DNA from 3 places in the Nitrosococcus watsonii C-113 genome. Region 1 is predicted to be linked to each of the others. Evidence: predicted binding sites of a transcription regulator. Region 1 holds the regulator's gene; each other region holds the start of a gene.

Evidence for each region. The regulator sigma-54, encoded in region 1, starts transcription at its own class of promoters, with help from an activator protein. The targets are predictions, from matches to a motif close to TGGCANGNTNCNTGCTT.
Region 2: the regulator sigma-54 is predicted to act here: its motif matches at 1,419-1,435, upstream of flgB (flagellar basal body rod protein FlgB).
Region 3: the regulator sigma-54 is predicted to act here: its motif matches at 1,347-1,363, upstream of NWAT_RS09035 (DUF1194 domain-containing protein).

Annotation. Positions count from the first base shown of each region.
Region 1 is NC_014315.1:306,457-308,729, reverse strand. Features, by position in the region: gene lptB (LPS export ABC transporter ATP-binding protein) at 1-463, shown strand, start outside; gene NWAT_RS01455 (RNA polymerase factor sigma-54) at 541-1,989, shown strand; gene hpf (ribosome hibernation-promoting factor, HPF/YfiA family) at 2,019-2,273, shown strand, end outside.
Region 2 is NC_014315.1:2,423,097-2,425,369, reverse strand. Features, by position in the region: gene NWAT_RS10940 (AMP-binding protein) at 1-636, opposite strand, end outside; gene NWAT_RS10935 (SirB2 family protein) at 884-1,270, shown strand; gene flgB (flagellar basal body rod protein FlgB) at 1,480-1,875, shown strand; gene flgC (flagellar basal body rod protein FlgC) at 1,879-2,273, shown strand, end outside.
Region 3 is NC_014315.1:2,033,921-2,036,193, forward strand. Features, by position in the region: gene NWAT_RS09030 (SLC13 family permease) at 1-1,091, shown strand, start outside; gene NWAT_RS09035 (DUF1194 domain-containing protein) at 1,491-2,255, shown strand.

The sequences.
Region 1 (2,273 bases):
AGTTTTCCGCAAGTTGACGGTAGCCAACAATATTATGGCCATCGCGGAAACTCGACGGGATCTTACAAAATCGGCTCGCAAACACCTTGTGGACCAATTATTGCGCGAACTCAATATCACCCATATAAAAAATACCTTGGGCATGAGCCTCTCAGGCGGAGAGCGGCGGCGTGTTGAAATTGCTCGTGCGCTGGCGGTGGAACCACAGTTTATACTGCTAGACGAACCTTTTGCTGGTGTTGATCCTATTTCAGTGCTCGATATTCAGGGTATTATTAGACACTTAACAGAACGAGAGATTGGTGTTTTGATTACCGATCACAACGTCCGGGAAACCTTGGGAATTTGCCAATATGCTTACATTGTTAATGAAGGTGAAGTAATTGCTAAAGGTAAGCCCCAGGAAATCCTTGATAACGAGCGAGTAAAGGAAGTGTATCTGGGGTACAATTTTTATCTTTAACTTCTATTATGGTATGTTTCTTGCTAAATAATATATCGTAAGATAGATTGCAGTATAATGGCAGGCAAATCTCAGGCATGAAAACATCTCTTCAATTACGCCTTGGGCAGCAACTAACGATGACGCCCCAGTTGCAGCAAGCCATTCGTTTGCTGCAGCTTTCAACCTTGGAACTGCAAACTGAGATCCAACAGGCATTAGAGTCTAATCCACTGCTTGAGCAAAACGAAGAGAGGCAGGAGCCTTTAGAAACCGATGGCTTAAAGAACGAAGTTCTTGATCCTGAAGGCAGTGAGCTAACAGCTTCACTGGCCCAAGAGACAATCCCAGAGGAATTACCCGTAGACACTAACTGGAACGATATCTATGACAGCTCACCGTTGCCGGGTACCTCTGGAAGCGAATCCTCACCCGATCTAGAAAATCAGGACAAGGGGGGAGAAACCTTGCAAGAACACTTGCTATGGCAGGCACATTTGGCTACCACCAACGAGAAAGATTTTGCCATCGCAGCCACTATTATCGATTCGATTAATGAAGAAGGCTATCTATGCAGTACCTTCGAAGAAATACAAGCAAGCCTAGGAAAGGACATAGAGGTCGAGCTTGATGAAATCAAAACCATATTGCACCAGATACAGAATTTCGAGCCTTCTGGGGTTGGCGCACGTGACTTAGCTGAGTGTCTGTTGCTACAACTGAAACAGTATCCTCCCACTACCCCTTGGCTAAAAGAAGCCAAACTGCTCCTATCCCAACATCTCATAACACTGGGGAAACGGGACTATATGCAATTGATGCGGGTGATGAAATTATCGGAACAAGAACTACAAGCAGTTATCCATTTAATTCAATCGCTCAATCCGCGGCCGGGTCATCAAATACAGCCGAGTAAAACCGAATACGTCGTACCTGATATCTATGTCACTAAACACAAAGGCTGTTGGCAAGTCGAACTTAATCCCGATACCGCCCCGCGCTTACGGGTCAATGCTCAATATGCTAGTCTTATTAAACGGGCTGACGATAGTCTCGCTAACAGCTATCTCAAAAACCAACTCCAAGAAGCCCGCTGGTTTCTTAAAAGCCTGCACAGCCGCAATGAAACCTTACTTAAAGTCACCTGTTGTATTGTTGAGCGGCAGCAGGGTTTTTTGGAGCACGGTGAAGAAGCCATGCGTCCTTTAGTGTTACACGATATTGCGGAAGCGGTCTCCATGCATGAATCTACGGTTTCTCGGGTCACCACCAACAAATACATGCATACTCCACGGGGAATTTATGAGCTAAAATACTTTTTTTCCAGCCATGTGGCTACCAGCAGTGGGGGAGAGTGCTCCGCAACGGCTATCCGTGCTCTTATCAAGAAATTAATCGCTGCGGAAAAACCTCGCCAACCTCTAAGCGATAGTAAAATCGCCCAAACCCTGGCCGAACAAGGCATCAAAGTGGCACGGCGTACTATTGCCAAATATCGGGAAAACCTAAGCATACCCCCTTCCAACGAGCGAAAACGCTTGATCTAGATAACGGCAAACAAAATAGGGAGCAGCCCATGCAAGTCAATATCACTGGCAATCGCATTGAGATTACGCAAGCACTACGCAACTATATAGAAAATAAGTGCGAGCGTTTAGAACGCCACTTTGACCAATTGATTCACCTTCATATAGTCCTCAGTGTAGAAAAAATGAGGCAGAAAGCGGAAGCAACCCTGCATCTTAGTGGCGCCAATGTATTCGCCTCTGCTGAGGATGAGGATATGTATGCAGCCATAGATGATCTGACAGACAAACTAGATCGGCAAATA
Region 2 (2,273 bases), 1.2 Mb from region 1:
GGCTGCCAGCAAAGCATCAAAGATGGTTTGGCGGTAATGGCCATTGGAGAGCTTTATCTTTGCTATGGCCTCAACTAGTCGAGCTTCGGCCTGCTTGCGCCGTTCCCGGTTGGAAAGCTGGGGCGATAAGGTGAAGTCCTGGGGTGGCAGCAGAGTAATGGTGATGGAAGGGAACCACTTGCGGCGGCCGCGCATGGAGGAAAAAGATGTGTCTTCAGCGCCTTCGATCCGTATTGGCAGTACGGTTGCTCCGGCTTTGCAGGCTGCCCACCCTAAGCCGGGATAAATTTTCATCACCGAACCTGTCACGCTCATCCTTCCCTCGGGAAAGAGAATGACCTTGTGGTGTTCTTTGAGACGTTTGAGCAACTCTTTTGGAGCCGTGGGGGCAGCGAGATCTAACGGAAAAGTAGGCAACAGTTTGAGCCAGGGGCGTAGCCAGCGACTGCGGGCGAGTTGAGGAGGGATAGCAAAGACCGAGTCCTGGGGGAGAAACATTGCCAAGAGCAATGGATCGAGAAAGGAGACATGGTTGGCGGCTAACAATACCCGGGGGCCAGCCTCTTGATAATGCTCTAAGCCCTTGACTTGGACCCGATAAATTTTTTTGAGCAAATATCGAAGTAAGGCAGCCATACGTTTGGCTCGCTGACTATTTCTCTTTTCGGATGATGTTATATGCTGTTCCATGGCGTTCAAAAATTGGAGAGGCACCTTTAGAACTGGGCAGCTTAGAGGATAAGGGAAGGTGCCCGAGCCCGGAGGAGCGTTATAATGACAACGGGAATAGCTTATTTAAGACCTTTAAGGCAGCAGGATAATAGTTTTATAGAAATATTGAGAATCCTCTTTAAAAATAGATTAAACACCTTGCTGGATAATAATGAATGTATACTTAACGCTTAAATATATCCACCTCACAAGTATAGTGACCACTTTGGTGTTGTTTGTTGGGCGCGGCTTATGGATGCTTTCTTCTTCCCCTTATTTACAACAACGCTGGGTGCGCATTGTCCCCCCTATTGTAGATACGGTGTTATTAGCAAGCGCCATTGGTTTGACGCTGGTGCTGCATCAATACCCCTTCGTTAATGATTGGCTTACAGCGAAAATTCTTGCCCTGATCGGGTATATCGTTTTTGGTAGTATCGCCCTGAAGTATGGTCGAACCCGGACTATCCGCATTGGTGCGGGATGTATCGCTCTGATTTTATTTGCTTATATGGTTTGGGTTGCCCGTAGCAAGACTCCTTTCCCCTGGCTTTTGTAGGCCGTTGTTCCGCGCCGTATTTATCCTGTAGCAGGACAAAATCTTCATCAATCTCATTGCCGCAAGCGGCGGTTATTTGCCGGCGTATGCTTGTATGCAGGCAAGTTAATTTTCTATATATATTTGATTGTTAAGGATTTAGTATTGTTGGTATAAATTTTGCCTACTTCCATAAGCAATCAAGCTCGTTAAGCGATTGGAGTAAACTTATGTCTATTTCCTTTGACGCGGCCCTGGGAATTTATCCCCAAGCTGTGACTCTCGGATCCCGGCGCGCCGAAATATTGGCGGCTAATCTTGCCAATGGAGATACTCCCGGCTATAAAGCTCGGGATATTGATTTTAAGGCTGCCTTGCAACAAGCCCAGGGACAGGGCTTGTCCCTCCAGGCAACCCACGCCGGGCACCTATCCCATTCCTTAGGACAATTCCCCGGTGACGAAGCGCTTTACCGCATCCCCCAGCAGGCATCCCTTGACGGTAACACCGTGGATAGTCAGGTGGAGCACAGCGAATTCATGCAGAATGCGCTCCAATATCAAGCTAGCCTCCATTTTCTAAGCGGCAAATTCAAAGGGTTATTATCAGCCCTGAGGGGAGAATAGGCAATGTCGTTGTTTAAAGTTTTTGATATTGCTGGAACCGCCATGAGCGCTCAAACCCTACGACTCAATACTACCGCCAGCAATTTGGCTAACGCCGATAGTGTAAGCAGCAGCATTCATCAAACTTATCGCGCTCGTCAGCCAGTATTCGCAACTTTGCTGGACGAGCTTAACCCGGCAGCTCCCGCTGGCGGAGTTCAGGTGCTAGGCGTGGTGGAGAGTGGCGCGCCGCTGCAGCAAGAATATGCCCCGGATCATCCCATGGCCAATGAAGCTGGCTATATTTTCCATCCCAATGTTAATTCCATTGAGGAAATGGCCAATATGATTTCCGCTTCCCGAAGCTATCAGAACAACGTGGAAATGGCCAATACATCTAAACAATTGCTTCTGCGTAC
Region 3 (2,273 bases), 1.6 Mb from region 1:
GCCCCCTCGTGGAACGGACTATTGAGGACGCGGGACTACGTAATCTGCCAGGTATATACCTAGTCGAAATTAACCGTCAAAATCAGATAATCCCAGCGGTACGACCCAACGAGAAGCTCCAACCCCATGATCGCTTAGTCTTTGTGGGTGTCATTGATACTGTTAAGGATTTACAAAAGATTCGCGGGTTAATGCCCGCAACCGACCAGGTCTTCAAACTCGATTCACCTCGTGCCGAACGCTGCCTAATTGAGGCGGTAGTGTCCAATACCTGCCGCTTGATTGGAACCACTATCCGCGCAGGCCAATTCCGCAGTGTCTATAATGCAGTGGTGATTGCCGCGGCTCGTAATGGGGAAAGAATAAGAGGCAAGATTGGCGATATTATTCTCCAGCCGGGGGATACACTGCTTCTAGAAACCCGCCCTTCCTTTTTAGAGCAGCAACGTAACTCACGGGATTTTTTCCTAGTCAGTGAAGTTGCCGACTCCAGCCCGCCCCGCCATGACCGGGCCTGGATAGCCCTTATTATCCTGGTACTTATGGTAATAGCCGTTACTTTACAATGGCTTAGCTTACTAGAGGCCGCCCTTACCGCCGCCGGACTCATGCTTGTAACGGGCTGCCTTCAAATCGCAACCGCACGCCGCAGCGTGGATTGGCAGGTGCTGATGGTCATCGCAGCTTCCCTTGCCCTTGGCCAAGCCTTGCAAAATACCGGCGCCGCTGCGCATATTGCCCATATCGTACTAAAGCTTATTGGCGATAACCCCTGGGGAGTGCTTGCCGCAGTGCATTTTCTCACCGCCCTCATGACGGAGCTCATCACCAACAATGCCGCTGCCGTACTCATGTTCCCTATTGCTCTGGCAGCTGCCGATAGCCTCGGCGTTAATTTTACGCCCTTTGCTATTTCCATCATGGTCGCTGCCTCGGCCAGCTTTGCAACCCCCATAGGCTATCAAACTAATTTAATGGTGTATGGCCCTGGCGGCTATCATTTTACCGATTATCTTCGTATCGGCCTCCCTCTTAATTTTTTAGTATGGAGTATGACTGTTTTTATCGCTCCCCAAATATGGCCGTTTTAAATTTAAATATTAATCGAAATACTTTCCGATCACAGAAATTTCGGTGCGGAAGCTCCTCATTTCAGTCGAGGAGAAGAAACGCCGCCTCCAAGTCTGCAAGTGAGTAGGCGCGTTGCCTTAATACGCTACGCAAGCCCTAGCCCTTAAGTCTCTCTTAACATACGCTTTTCCATGTTTGTCAAAAAAATTTACACATTATTCCCCAACACAACACATATAGATTTTAAGTTACTGAAAATTAAATTATTAATTTAATGGCATTCTATTTGCGTTCGTTGTGACAGTGCCGAAAATCAGCGGATTTGATAAAAAATAATTACCTGCGTCGATACTCCGCCATTCGCGCACCTATTGGGCTTTCTGGCCCGTAATGTATGTAAAAAATATGGAGAGTAAAAAATGAGCTATAAAAATAAAAAAGCCGGTAGACTAATGGTCATGGCTGCCGCTGCGATACTTACCCCCGGTTTGGCGTCTGCTATACCTGTTGATCTTGAGCTGTCGCTGGTGATTGATGTTTCGGGAAGCGTCAATACAAGCGAATACAATTTGCAAATGGATGGTTATGCCAACGCCTTTCGCGATTCAAGTATACAGAATAATATTTTAGGAGGGTCGGAAGGAAGCATCGCGGTGAATACTATATTTTTCTCAAGCAGCGCATTTACAACAATCCTTGACGATTTCGTATTGCTCGATAGCAATACCACAATTAACGATTATGCTCAGCAGCTAGATGATTTTACCCGCCCCGGCTCTGGCAGCACAGACATCCAAGATGGAATGAATAAAGCGCTTACTCTGTTGACAGGCGACAATGGCTTTGAGAGTTCGAACCTTCTTATGGACGTTTCCGGTGACGGTATCTCTAGCATTTCGGCTACGGAAAGTGCCCGGGATGCCGCCGCAGCGGCTGGCATTACCGTCAATGGTCTTCCCATCGGAGATCAGGGTATCACTGATTTTTACACAGACCATGTAATCACATCCAACGGACTCATCACAGCCGCAGCTGACTTCGACAACTTTAGTCAGGCTATTCGACAGAAGTTGCAGATTGAAACCGGTGGTCCTACCACTGTATCAGAGCCGACAACCCTCGTGCTTTTCGGCGCTGGCTTGCTGGGTTTGGTCGGTTACCGCCGGTGCTATAGAAACGTTTAGTTTTTTTCATCGCGAGCG